Regions from separate parts of the Idiomarina sp. genome, predicted to be linked through region 3. Evidence: predicted binding sites of a transcription regulator. Region 3 holds the regulator's gene; each other region holds the start of a gene.
What was found. Region 3 encodes sigma-54, which starts transcription at its own class of promoters, with help from an activator protein. Its sites were predicted from a motif close to GTTGGCACGNNNNTNGNNT; they were not measured.
Positions count from the first base shown of each region.

Region 1: a site for sigma-54 is predicted at 3,547-3,565, ahead of KZ771_RS10800 (DUF4168 domain-containing protein). Genes of this name have one in related genera too.
Region 2: a site for sigma-54 is predicted at 1,109-1,127, ahead of KZ771_RS00430 (PAS domain-containing sensor histidine kinase). Genes of this name have one in related genera too.

Region 1 is NZ_CP080268.1:2,234,525-2,239,313, forward strand. It holds gene KZ771_RS10785 (type 1 glutamine amidotransferase domain-containing protein) at 1-611, opposite strand, end outside; gene KZ771_RS10790 (sigma-54 dependent transcriptional regulator) at 656-1,984, opposite strand; gene KZ771_RS10795 (ATP-binding protein) at 1,971-3,443, opposite strand; gene KZ771_RS10800 (DUF4168 domain-containing protein) at 3,616-3,999, shown strand; gene KZ771_RS10805 (acetolactate synthase large subunit) at 4,115-4,789, shown strand, end outside.
Region 2 is NZ_CP080268.1:88,514-93,302, reverse strand. It holds gene KZ771_RS00435 (sigma-54 dependent transcriptional regulator) at 1-71, opposite strand, end outside; gene KZ771_RS00430 (PAS domain-containing sensor histidine kinase) at 64-1,068, opposite strand; gene KZ771_RS00425 (sigma-54-dependent Fis family transcriptional regulator) at 1,210-2,631, opposite strand; gene KZ771_RS00420 (DUF1285 domain-containing protein) at 2,659-3,174, opposite strand; gene KZ771_RS00415 (response regulator transcription factor) at 3,195-3,818, opposite strand; gene KZ771_RS00410 (amidohydrolase) at 4,019-4,789, shown strand, end outside.
Region 3 is NZ_CP080268.1:2,704,398-2,709,186, forward strand. It holds gene rapZ (RNase adapter RapZ) at 1-254, opposite strand, end outside; gene ptsN (PTS IIA-like nitrogen regulatory protein PtsN) at 245-715, opposite strand; gene hpf (ribosome hibernation promoting factor) at 718-1,005, opposite strand; gene KZ771_RS13090 (RNA polymerase factor sigma-54) at 1,034-2,500, opposite strand; gene lptB (LPS export ABC transporter ATP-binding protein) at 2,544-3,269, opposite strand; gene lptA (lipopolysaccharide transport periplasmic protein LptA) at 3,273-3,806, opposite strand; gene lptC (LPS export ABC transporter periplasmic protein LptC) at 3,778-4,338, opposite strand; gene kdsC (3-deoxy-manno-octulosonate-8-phosphatase KdsC) at 4,335-4,789, opposite strand, start outside.

The sequences.
Region 1 (4,789 bases), 470 kb from region 3:
AACATACCGTCCTGCACAGCGTAAGCCTGCCAATCATCAACTTTTCGATAATGGCCGCCTTTATTACCAAGTTCGTCCTCTAACAAGAAAGGAACAACGCTTGTTAAACCTACCGCTTCCTCTTCGCTGTTACTAAAACCTGTTACGGTACGGCCCTGAACAATTGGATCCCCTGATGGGGTTTTGGCATTAAGCAGTACCGCTGGCGCATGGCACACAGCAGAAACAGGTTTACCCTTACTCCAAAACTGTTCAATCAAATGAATCGACTGTTGATCGTTGGTTAAGTCCCACAACGGTCCGTGTCCGCCGGGATAAAAGATGGCATCAAAATCGTCTACCTGTACTTCGTCCAATTTGCACGTTGTCGCAAGTTTATGTTGCGCCTTATCGTCTTTATCAAAACGGTGAGTTGCTTCGGTTTGCGCATCTTCTCCCTGGCTGTTTGGATCAATTGGCGGCTGCCCGCCTTTAGGTGATGCCAGTGTGACTTCAGCGCCAGCATCAGTGAATACGTAATAAGGGGCGGCAAATTCCTCTATCCAAAAACCGGTTTTATTGTCGGTATCGCCGAGTTTATCGTGCGATGTAAGTACCATTAAAATTTTCACTACTGTCTCCTTTACTACCGCTCTGTGTCATCAAACTTACGAATTTAGTCCGCTTCCCGATCACCTGAATCTTCAAGCCAACGGTAGAGTGTCCGGCGGGTAACACCTAAAACTTCGGCAGCTTTTGATTTGTTTCCCTGCACATGCGCCAACACCTTTTTAATATAATCTTCCTGCATTTCGTTGAGGGTTGGCCATCGGCTCGCCGGAGTCACCGATTCAGCTTCATTTTCGGCTTCAAATTCAGTGATACGCTGCGGCAAATTCTCGGCATGGACTTCACCATCCTGACTAAACGCAACAGCTCGCTCTATCGCGTTTTGCAACTCCCGAACATTGCCGGGGAACGGGTATCGATAAAGTAGCTCAAGCGCATCGCTGTCAATATCATTAGCAAAATGCCTGACCAACCGTTCGATATCTTCACCACGCTCTCTCAATGCCGGAACTCGGATAGAAAATGTCTCTAACCGATAAAATAAGTCTTGTCTAAAACTACCATTTTCAACTTTTTTCTCTAAGTCCTGATGCGTGGCTGCAAGAATTCGTACGTTAACATGCTCCTCTTTGTCACTTCCTACCGCTCTGAGGGTTCCTTCCTGAAGGACACGAAGCAGTTTAGCCTGTAACGCCATTGGCATTTCACCAATTTCGTCTAACAACAACGTGCCACCGTCGGCCTGTTTCAATAAACCGTTACGCTTACCTTTTGCACCGGTAAACGAACCCGCTTCATGACCAAAAAACTCACTTTCCATCAGCTCAGCTGGAATTCCTGCACAATTTACTGCCTGAAAAGGTTTGTCCGATCTATCGCTTAGCTGATGAATAGCGTTCGCCACAAGCTCTTTACCCGTGCCGCTCTCGCCCAAAATAAGCACACTGCCGTCAACTTTAGCAATCTGCTCTATTTGACTGTAGAGTTTGCGCATGGCCGGACTCTGACCAATCATCCCGCCCGGACCCGTCTGTTCTGACTTAAATCGCTTGAGCTGTTGCTTTAAGTTTCGGTGTTCAAGAATGCGTTGCACGCTTAAAAGTAAATGCTCGACGTCCAAAGGCTTAGTTAAGAAGTCCGCCGCTCCATGCTTTAACGCGTCCACAGCTTGGTCCACCGTACCAAAGGCGGTAATCAGTAATACTGCCGGGGGCGTACTTTGCTGTTGAACCGTCTCTAGCAAAGATAAGCCTGACGCTCCGGGAAGGCGAATATCACTGACCACGACATCACAATCTAGACTCGCCAGCAGAAAATCCTCTACCGTACCAAAGTGGCTCACTTGATACCCTTCCGCCGCGAGCTCCTCGACTAACAATTCATTTAGCGCCGGATCGTCTTCAACTACCGCAACATGGGCCTTACCTCTGCTCATTTTTATTTCCCTCAGACTTAGGCAACAACAAACGCACACAACAACCACCCTGAGACGAGTTATCAAGCTTCATTGAACCACTATGGTCATTCATTACATGACTGACAATTGTAAGTCCTAAGCCCGTTCCCTTGCCTTGTGGCTTGGTACTTTTAAATGGTTGCGTAGCATCATTTTTTATTGACTCATCTATACCGGCTCCGTCATCCAGTATATTGATCTCCACCATCTCATTAACTTCTACAGTTACGCGGATTTCATTGATGGCGGCTTGCAATGCATTACGTAAGACGTTGACCAAAGCCAGTTCAAATCGTTTTATGTCGACTGCAACGTTCGCCTGTTCAGTGGAATCTATTACTATATTTATACCATCGCTATCGCGCTCGTAGCTCAAGGCTTTTATTGCTCGCTGTAGTATTTCATTTATTTCTACTGAAACCCTTTCTGATACCGGGGTTCTGGAGAACGCAAGCAGCTGATTAACCAGACCCGTTAGACGCTGAACTTGCCCTCTAACGGCTTCTAGTTGACGCCGGTCATCTTCATCAGGCATCCGCTTAAGTAGACGTTTTGCGCGAGCATCAATAACAGTTAAGGGTGCGCCAAGCTCGTGCGCAACGCCGCTGGCTACACTCCCTATTGCAGCCATTTTTTCCTGTTCCCGCAGCGCTTGTTGTAAACGTTCTTCCTCTTTACGTCGGCTTTCAAGCTCTTGTTCTGCCAGTGAAATGCTATCCAGCATACGATTCAAACCGATACCTATTTCAGCAATTTCACTGGGCCCATTGGGCGCAACTCGAATTGCTCTATCACCCTCCGCAACCTTTCGCATCGCATTTTTTAACTCAACGACATGGCGCCCAACACCTCTAAAGTGCCCAAATATTAATACCGCAAAAGTAATTGCCCCAAACGCAGCCCAACTGAGCCAGGCAACCTGACTCAGCTGCTCAAACCGGTCATCAAAATCACTGGCTTTTCGGTTAATTTGCAGCAAGCCTATGATGCGACCACCTCGATCAATAATTGGCATAAATTGGGAGAATACGTCTTTACCTTCGACCCGCCGGTAATCATCCTGAGTGACTCCCGTTTTAACCGTTTGTTGTGCCAAAAAACTGTTAGACAAATCTGTTTCGGTGATTCCAGCTTCAGCAACCTGCTGACCCTTTACGTTGTATACGGATGCACCATAGACGCGTCCGATAGAAAAAACAGAATCCAGATTGGCTTTAACCGTCCTGAGGTCGTTAGTTAATAGTGCATCACTTATCGGTAAACTAATTGCGCGCCCCAATAATTCCAGGTCAGCTTTTAATCGTTTTTCTTCCTGATCCGCAATTAACTGTAACCCAAAGCTAATTGCGAGACCTGAGATCACGACCATCGGCACAACAACATAAATAAGTAATCGCTTTTGCAGGCTAGACAGATTAAAACTGTATCTTTTTGTCATTAACAACTCCCAGAGTGTATCAAAACGATACACTTATTTAGTCGAGTAACCAAACATAATGCCTAGATATAATTAAAACTCTTATTTTTCAAAAGCTTAATAAGTTGGCATGGTCTTCGCTACAGTGTAGATGAGCAAAATTAATTCCAGAAAATAAATCTAGGAGCTTATTATGAAAAAGACACTATTAGCATTAGCAACCGTAATGATCTTTGGTTCAACAGCCGCTATCGCTCAGCAGCAGGGCCAAGCTCAGGGCCAGGCGCAACAACAAATGCAACAGCAAGTTGAAGTGACAGAAGGTATGCTGGTCAAGTTTGTTGCGGCAATGGAAGAAGTACAAGGCGTTACTCAAAAATACCGTGAAAAATTCCAGAATGCTGAAAACCAAGAGCAAGCACGCACAATTCAACAATCTGCACAGGAAGAAATGATTGCTGCTGTTGAAGATGCAGGCCTGACGCCGCAAGAATACAACTCTATCATTCAACAAGCTCAGAATGACGAAGAATTGCGCAACCGCCTTCAGGAAATGACAGGTGACGGCAACTCGTAACTAGTGCTTTGCGACAGAGAACAAAAGGCGGCTCTTAGCCGCCTTTTTTGATCATATAGCCTATGCTTTACGTACGCTGTTAATACATATCTTTTATACGCAAGGAGAAAGCGACGTGAAAGCATCGGATCTGATGGTAAAAGCGCTTGAAAATGAAGGCGTAGAATATATTTTTGGTATTCCCGGTGAGGAAAATCTCGACTTGCTCGAGTCACTATCAAAGTCGTCAATAAAACTTATTATAACCCGTCATGAACAAGCTGCCGGATTTATGGCTGCAACCTATGGTCGCTTAACCGGCAAACCTGGCGTTTGTCTATCAACGCTTGGGCCGGGCGCCACCAACCTTGTTACTCCGGTTGCTTACGCTCAACTCGGAGCTATGCCGATGGTTGTTATTACCGGTCAGAAGCCCATCAAAGAACGGCAGCAAGGACAGTTCCAAATTATTGACGTGGTCGACATGATGACCCCTATCACTAAATATACACAACCCATCATCAGCGCGAAGAGTATTCCTGCGCATGTTCGCGAAGCCTTTCGTCGAGCTGAAGAGGAACGTCCCGGAGCTTCACACCTGGAACTTTCCGACGATGTCGCTAGCGAAGATGTTGATTCATTTCCAATCGAGCCGAGCTACTCTCGCAGACCTATTGCTGAAGATAAGGCCGTTCGTCACGTTTTGTCTTTACTTAAAGAGTCAAAACATCCTTTGCTACTTATCGGCGCAGCCGCTAACCGAAAAATAACCGCTAAAATGCTACGCGCATTTGTCGACAAAACAGGAATC
Region 2 (4,789 bases), 360 kb from region 3:
TCCAGCGTATCAACGATAGCCTCTCGCAGTGCGGCATCATCCTCGACAATCAAAACACGGGCATCAACCATAACAAATCTCCTGTGGCTTAGATTGAACGGCTTCAATCGGCAGACGAATACTGAACTCGGTTCCCTGGCCAGCCTCGGTTTGCCAATTCAACTGGCCCTGGTGGGCTTTTACTACGGTATTAACCACCGCCAGACCGAGTCCGGTACCGTTTGGCTTGCTGGTAACAAAAGGCGTGAATAACTGCGACTGGATTTCTGCAGGAATGCCGGAGCCGGTATCGCTTACCGTACAGCACCAATCATTGGCGCTGTAATCGGTTGACACCGTTACCACCTGGCCTTTGTCCGTGACATCAATCGCATTGGTTAACAGATTCTGAATCGCTCCACTAAGCGCGGTTAAGTTGCCTTTTAAGATCGCGTCGTCAGCGTTGTTTTGCACGCTTAACCTAACCTTTTTTGCTTGCGCGTAGGGACTGACCGACTGCACAACTGAGTCGATTAAGGTTGCCGATGACAACGGTTCCAGAACTTGCTGGTCACCGCTTTTTGCAAACAACAGCATGTCATTGACTTGCTGTTCAAGTGATTTAAGTCGGGATAGTAGCTTATCCGAAAAGCGCTGCTGGCGGTTGTGGTCAAGGTTCGGGGTTGCCAGGTTTTGGGCATAAAGTAAGGCTGCAGAAAGCGGTGTTCTGATTTGATGCGCCAGAGAAGCAACCATTCGCCCCATCGATGACAAGCGTTGTAGATGGCTAATTTTTTGTTGTAGGCGACGCGTTTCAGTCAAGTCAGTCAACACCACTAACTGCCCTGACTGGTCAGGAATAGCCGAAATATCGACTTTAACGCGACGACTATTGTGCAACGACACTTCGTGCCAGTCATCGGCCTGGGGTTTGAAGTACTCAGCAACACAATCACGCCATAAACGCCCCACCAGTGGCGCGTCCACTAACGCGATCGCATTATGGTTACAATGTTCTACGGTTCCCGCACTATCGACCAAAATAACGCCATTGGGCATCGCATCGATCAGCATTCGGTGATCCTGCATAGTTCTCTCTCTGTTTGCCTGCGCAACTATGCTAGAGACTATGCAAAGACTGTGCCTATATTTTTTGTTTTATTTCAATGGGTTATCTTGCAAATATTTAAAGGCAGGGGTGTCAATTTTTCGGCTACCTGTAACACGAGGTTACTTTATTTGGTATTTTTTCATTTTCTCGACCAGCGTTGTCCGCCGCATCCCTAATAATTCAGCTGCTTTTGCGACCACACCATCAGCTTTATCCAGCGCCTGCTTTATCATGGCTGTTTCCAGCTCACTCAGCATGTCTTTTAGGTTAACGCCGTCATCTGGTAACTCAGAGTTAAGCGCCGTTGTATCCGTGTCCAACTCCTCGTCGTCATCGGCAAAAATGGAGTTAAGCGCCTCGCGCTCAAGCAGTTCGTCAGGATACTCAGGCTCTACCCGGGGGTGGTCAATATGTTGATACTTTGGCGGCAGGTCACTGACATCCACTAATTGATCGGGATGCATGATGGTTAACCGTTCAATTAAATTACTCAGCTCACGAACGTTACCGGGCCAGCGATGCAATGACAACGACTCCAATGCCTTATCGGTAAACCGCACACCGACTCCGCGCTCTTTTTTAAAGCGCGCGGTCAGCTCTTGCAACAATAACGGCACGTCTTCCTGGCGCTCACGCAATGCCGGTACATCGATGGGGAATACATTTAACCGATAGAATAAGTCCTCGCGGAATTTGCCTTCGTTAATCATCGACTCAAGTTGTCGATGGGTTGCAGCAACAACGCGTACGTCGGCTTTAATACTTTTTGCACCACCAACCCGCTCAAAGGTGCGTTCCTGCAATACGCGCAGTAATTTTACCTGCATGGCTAACGGCATGTCGCCAATTTCGTCGAGGAATAATGTGCCGCCCTGGGCTAACTCAAATCGCCCTTTACGAGTGCCAATTGCGCCCGTAAATGCGCCCTTTTCGTGTCCGAATAGTTCACTTTCGAGTAAGTCAGCGGGTATCGCGCCACAGTTGACCGGCACAAAAGGACCATCTTTACGGTTAGAGAGGCTATGAATTCCGCGCGCTACCACTTCTTTACCGGTGCCGGACTCACCCAAAACCAAAACATTGGCGTCGCTACTGGCGACCTGCGCAATCATCTTGCGAATACTCTGAATTGCACTGCCCTGGCCTATTAGCAGTGACTCCAGTTTGCCGGTTTTATGATTCTGCGAGCCATGGCGTTCGGCAAGGTTACGGTGGTAAGAGTGACAATAATGCAACCAGCGTGACAATTCCTGATAATCAACATTAGCATCGATGGGACCAATAACATTAGCGCGATTAAGAGCTGGCTGATGGCTCTCTGCAGCGGCGATAAAAGGAATAGCCGGCTTGCTTTTGGCATTCTCGCTTAAGTCATTTACCCCTGAACCGGCAATAACACAAAGCACGTCATCATGATTAGCCAGCTCGTCAATCGCCGGCAGCACAGTGACTCGCTCACCAATAAAGGTTAACACGGTCTCAAATCGCTGACGCCGTTCATTATTCTGTTCGCATAAATATATGACTTGAGGGCTGGTCATCATACCTGACCGCGTTTTCCTACTCTATTAGGCCTGACCAAGCGAAAACAGCTGGCCCGCACTGCTAATAACAAATTGATTGTCAGCCGTTAACTCAGCTTGTTGTGCCCATTGATAGTACACATTTCGATGAACTTTTGCGGTCATACCTCTGGGCAGGCAAACATATGGAACGTCGTCATAAATTTTTAACGGGGTTCGCTCACAAAGAATATATCGCTCCCCGATGTTTGTGACAACCTGAATTGCCTTTTCACCAGACGATTCGACCTGCTGCCATTCAGTAACAATAAACGGAGCGTCATCAACCTGGATTTTTACCTTTTCGACCGGCGTTACTAAAAAATAGTCTTCATTTTCTCGTGTCAGTACCGAGGCGAACAAATTGACCAAGCGTTGACGGTTAATTTTACTGCCTTGGTACTCCCAGTCACCGTTGGCTTTTATGCGCAGAGGTATTTCGCCGCAGTAGGGTGGGTCCCACTTTTCGGTAGGTGCGTGCTGGGTCGACTCAAGCTGTTCAAATAATTTTTCCAGACTCATGGCTTACCCATCAGGCCGATTTAATCAACCAACTTCTTTTGCCGTAACAAATACCAAAGCGTTGCCTCGGTGCGGTTAGACACTTTAATCGCTTTAAAGATCGCCGACAGATGCACACGAATAGTGCCCTCGGTAATACCCAAAATATTGGCGATTTCCTTATTCGACAACCCCTGAGCCAACAACTGCATAATCTCCAGTTGGCGGGGTGACAAAAACGTTTCAGCACCACTGGTGCGCTGACGCGGTTCGTTAAGCGATGGATCATCGGGAAGATAGCGGTCACCGTTTAACAAGCTCTTAACTGCCAGTTTTGCCTGCTCAGCGCTGGAGTCCTTTGGTAAAAAGCTGCGAATGCCGGCTGACATCACCTGGCGCACATCACTCATCGCACGAGCCTTGGTAAAAAGTACCAAATGAGCACGCGGAGCAAGCCGTTTCAAACGTTGTAACGCCGGTCGAATTTCTTCGTCTGGCAGATCCATCTCGATAAAAATCAGATTAAATTCGTCGGCATTAAGATAGGTTTCTGCAACACTAAATGAATCCGCCTCAAAAATTGACGGTTGCGTCGCATAATTCGTTAATACTTGTATAAGTCCCGCACGCATAAAAAACGACGAGTCAATGATCAATATTTTCATGTTGAATTCCCAAATCTTGCGACAGCCAGTCTAACTTTTAGCATACCTTAATTCGCTTTTTGAGCAAGTATCAAGACCAATAAATCGAACAAATTCACTGTAAACGTTAAAAAAAATAACAACTTGTAATAACATCTCTGGATATTAATTTAGGCTTATCCGTTTTATAGTGACTGCAAAACTATCATGCAGAGGTTCGTATGCTAACAAAACTAATACCGTCAAAAGTTACAGCGTTTGCGTTTATCGGTGCGTTGTTATCTTTCTCTAGTACGTCAGTCCTGGCACAAACGGTTTATACCGATGCCAATGGCTACACGCTTACCAGTCCGGCCGGTCAAGATGCGGTGCTAACTCAGTTTAATACACTGGTTGTACAGAATGGCCGGGTATTAGCGATGGGAGGCCACGAGCTAGCCGACAAATACCCTGATTTTGAGCAAGTCGACCTAAACGGCAAAACCGTATTGCCGGGGTTGACTGATGCCCACGGTCACGTGCTGGGCTTAGGGATGAGTTTGTTGCAGGTCGATTTGCGCGATGCTGATTCGGTTAATGATGCAGTCGGCCTGGTCGGCGACTACGCTAAACAGCAGCCGAATTTATCCTGGATTACCGGACGCGGATGGAACCAGGAGCAATGGCCAAGTCGTGAATTCCCCAACGCCAGTCAACTTGACGAAGTCGTCAATGACCGCCCCGTTTATCTTACCCGAGTTGACGGTCATGCCGGCTGGGCTAACCAAAAAGCATTGCAAATGGCCGGTATTGACGCTGGCACGGTAGCGCCTGACGGCGGTGAAATCGTCAAAGATGCACAAGGCAATCCAACCGGGATATTAATCGACAACGCCATGGGATTAGTGGAAAACATTATTCCTGAACCCAGTGCAGAAGATAAACGGCAAGCATTTAAGCTGGCTTTCGACCACCTGCTTGCTCTCGGCATTACCAGTGTGCACGATGCAGGA
Region 3 (4,789 bases):
ATAAACAGAATTTCCGGCTCAACGTCTGAGGGTAAAAAGTCGAGCGATTCTAACAGTTCTTCTGAATTCTCTGGCAGGTTACGAACATCAATGCTAATAGCTATACGGTCATACTGAGCCATTACGGCATGAACCAGGGTAGGCAGCAGCGCAATCGGCAAATTATCAACGCAATAGTAACCTAAATCTTCAAGCACCCTTAGCGCGATAGTTTTGCCTGAGCCCGAACGGCCACTAACAATAATTAGCTGCATGATCCGTCGTTACTCTCGTCAACAAAGATGTCATAGAGATCTTTGTCAGATTCGGCTTGTCGTAGCGCGCGAGTACAGACTTTATCGTTCATACGGCGGGCAACCGCGGCAAGCGTTTGTAGGTGATTTTCGTGCTCTGATTCAGGCACCAGTAAGGCAAAAATAATATCCACGGGCTGATTGTCGATAGCATCAAATTCGATAGGTTTTTCTAACGTCAGTAACACAGCGACAGGTTGTGTGGCATTGGCAAGCCGACCGTGAGGAATGGCAATACCCAGCCCAATTCCGGTACTGCCTAAACGCTCCCGATTCAACAAGCTTTCGAAAATATCGTGGCGAGTAATGCCGACCAATTTGGGGGCCGCAATTTGGCTAATAGCCTCGAGTAAACGCTTTTTGCTGGCACCCTCGACTGCACACTTGGTGCAGTCGGGGCTTAATAGTTCAGACAGTTGCATGATTAATGCTTTTTGAGTTTCTCTTTGTGTTTAATAACCTGGCGATCGAGCTTATCAATTAAGCCATCAATTGCCGCATACATATCTTCGTGTTTGGCGTCGGCAAAAATTTCGCCGCCGTTAACGTGCAAATTCGCTTCGGCGATTTGATCCGTTTTCTCAACCTTAAGGATGACGTGCACATTGTTAATGTGGTCGAAATGTCGCTCTAACTTAGCGAACTTAGTATCTACATAGTCACGCAGTGCGTCAGTAATATCAATGTGATGACCGGTCAAATTTATTTGCATAACGTCTTCCTTCTTATAGCTACACGATTTAAAGCAGACTCTTGCGTTGGCTCGAGGACGCGATGTTAAGCGACTCCCGATACTTTGCAATGGTCCTCCTTGCCACTTTGATTCCCTGCTCCGCAATGAGTTCAGCAATTTTACTGTCACTCAATGGTTTGGCGCGATTTTCTGCCGCCACTAACTTCTTAATTAAAGCACGAATAGCAGTACTTGAACACTCACCTCCTGCCTCTGTGTTGACGTGACTGGAGAAAAAATATTTCAACTCAAAAACACCGCGGGGGCTATGCAAATACTTCTGTGTCGTCACCCGCGAAATTGTACTCTCATGCATCTCTACTGCTTCGGCGACATCGTTAAGAACCATGGGCTTCATAGCCTCTTCGCCGTACTCGAAAAAGCCTTGCTGGCGCTGCACGATACAGTTTGCAACTTTAAGTAGGGTATCGTTGCGACTTTCCAGACTTTTAATAAACCAGCGCGCCTCCTGGGTATGCGATTTTATGTAGTTGCAGTCAGCCTCGGATTTGGCCGCTTTGCTAAGCGCCGCGTATTCTTCATTAACCTTTAATTTAGGTACGCTGTCAGGATTTAATTCGACCACCCAGCGGCCTTGTTTTTTTACCACAGACACATCCGGAATAACGTACTCCACCGGTTTTTGCGCCACTTGTTCGCCGGGGTGAGGATGTAACTGTTGGATTAACTGCATACAAGCTTTTAGCTCTGCCTCAGACAGGCGCATTTTGCGCATAATCGTGCGGTAATCACGGTTGCCGAGTAATTCCATGTGTTGCTGAACGAGCTCTATCGTTTGTGTTCTTAACGGGCTTTCTTCTACTAGTTGCTGCAACTGTATAGTTAAACACTCAGCAACGTCGCGCGCGCCAACGCCCACGGGATCAAAATGCTGTATGCGTTTCAGCACCATACAGATTTCTTCCTGGCCAACCTCATCGAGACCGACCGCATCAACTAGCTCGTCGATACTTGAGGTGAGATAACCATTATCATTAATAGATTCGATGATCGCTTCGGCAATGGCGGTGTCTTCATCGCTGAAGTGCGACAGCTGCATTTGCCACAGTAAATGATCCTGCAGTGTTTCGCTGGTTTCGCCCTGGTACACGTCCATTTCGCCCTCAAAACTTTTTCCGTTACCGCTGGTCATCGATGCTGGCGTGGACGAGGTATAGGTATCATCCCAGCTGCTGTCGACCGGCAGGTCATCAGGCAACTGGTCTTTTTTTAATACGTCGGAGGTTTCTTGTTGGCTATCGTCACGGTCGCGTGATGACGCGTTATGTGCCTTACCATCTGCGCCGCCATCTGAGATATCCGATTCGACGTCCAGCAGTGGGTTGCTATCGAGTGCTTCCTGGATCTCCTGCTGCAAATCAAGCGATGACAATTGCAACAAGCGAATTGCTTGTTGTAACTGTGGGGTCATGGTTAATTGCTGACCCATTTTTAGCTGAAGACTTTGTCGCATACGTTAGGCTCCCGGCTCTCGCATCAGTCGTTACTGAATAGGCTTACAGCGTAAATTGTTCGCCGAGGTAAACATCTTTAACCTGTTGGTTTGATAATATACTGTCTGCGTCACCACTGGCAATCAACTGGCCGTGACTGACAATGTAAGCGTGTTCACAAACCGAGAGTGTTTCGCGCACGTTGTGATCAGTAATTAGCACGCCAATACCGCGATTTTTTAAATGTTCGATAATTTTTTTGATGTCTAAGACTGAAATCGGGTCGACACCGGCAAAGGGTTCATCCAGTAAAATAAAGGTGGGATCAGCTGCCAGCGCCCGTGCAATTTCTACCCGGCGACGCTCGCCTCCGGACAGGCTCATCCCCAGGCTGTTGGCGATATGGCCAATGTGGAATTCTTCCAGTAGCGCATCAACTTTTTCTTCACGCTCAACCGCGCTTAGCGATTTTCGAGTTTCTAAAATGGCCATCAGGTTGTCGCGTACTGACAGTTTGCGGAATATCGACGACTCCTGTGGCAAATAGCCAATCCCCCGGCGTGCTCGCTCGTGCATAGGCAACAGCGTTAGGTCAGTGTCATCCAGATAAATCTGGCCTTTATCACTATTAACCAAACCCACAATCATATAGAAGGTGGTCGTTTTACCTGCGCCGTTAGGGCCCAACAAGCCGATGATCTGGCCCTGACTAACCTCCAGGCTGACATCTTTAACCACTTGCCGACGTTTGTAACTTTTTGCTAAATGACGAACCGAAAGCGTAGCCATAAGTTAGCGATTGCCCCCGTTTTGGTCGTCGTTGTCGTCCTTTTTGGTGGGCGTAAAAATGGTTGTTACCCGGTTGTTCTCTGAGCCCTCGCCGCTGGCGCTTAAGGTTTGTTTGGCGAGGTCATAGGTAATAATCTGCGCACTAGAGCGGCTGGCACCCTGGGATACTTGCGCATCACCCACGAGTTCAAGCACTTCGCGCGCCTGATAGTAGGTAATACGTTGCGCTTGAGCGCTGATAGTTGAGCCGTCTTCTAGTTGCTGGGTATAGGTTGCAGGGTTTCCTTCGGCAATGAAGGTATCTGCTTGCTGCTCGTTATTACGCAGCGCTTCAAGGCGGTCGGCTTTTATGACAAGCGACCCCTGGGTTACTGTTACGTTATCGGTTAGCAACAACTTATTATTTTTGATATCCAGTTCTTCATGGCCGGCTGTCAGCTCAATCGCTTTAGAAAAGTCCGCTTCGCCCTGTGCAAATACGGCGCTACTGAACAGCACAACAAGGCCGCTAACGAGGCTCAAATACGGTCTTAACATGTCGATTTAACTCCATCTTTTCAGCATATAGGTCAGCTTTTAAACCATCTCCACGGATAGTTAATTGCGGACCAAATAACGTTACTGGATAGTCGGTACGCATACTTTCAGCTGCCATATCGATAACCAGGTATTCTGTAATTACCCTTTGTATTGCAGTATCAGGCTGTAGCGAAATGATTTCAACTCCGCGTTCCAGAATCAGCGTTTGGTCATCGTAAAATGTACCTTGCTCGGCGCTGATCTGCCATGTTGCTAAGTCATCCTGGGTGTATACCGTGTAGGTGGGCTGAGTCAGCTCGGTCAAGCCAATTTGGATATAATGCGCCATGCCTTCGGCATCTAGCTGGTGTGCTAAGTCACCGCCGGACTCAAATAAACGTGTCTGCAAGCCGCGTGCGGTGAAGTCGGGCTGCATGACTTGCGAGCGTCGCTCACTGCCTTCGCCGTCGCCACTGCTGAATGGGCGCCAGACCAATAGTACCCCGGCACCAAAAAGTAGCAGTAAGATTAGCGCGACACGTCTGTTCACAGACTAATTCCCTCGGCTTGACGTAATTGACCGTTAGCTAATAGCAGTAGGTCACAAACTTCTCGCACCGCACCGTGACCACCGACACAACGGGTAATGTAATCGGCTCCCTGCTGCACCGCTGGATGCGCGTCATTAACGGCGATACCCAGGCCGCAGCGTTGAATCAATGCTAAATCCGGAACATCGTCGCCAACATAAGCCACCTGACTGTCATGCAGCGAAAGCTGCTGTAATAACTGCTGGTAAGCGACTGTTTTGTCCGACTGGCCCTGAAAAATATGTCCGACACTTAAATGCTGCATGCGGCGTTCAACAATGTATGACTCGCGACCGGTAATAACAGCGGTCTCGAAGCCGGCATTGGCCAGCGCTTTCATGCCAAAGCCGTCACGGGTATGAAAGGCTTTGAATTCTTCGCCGTCGTTACCTAAGTAAATACGTCCATCCG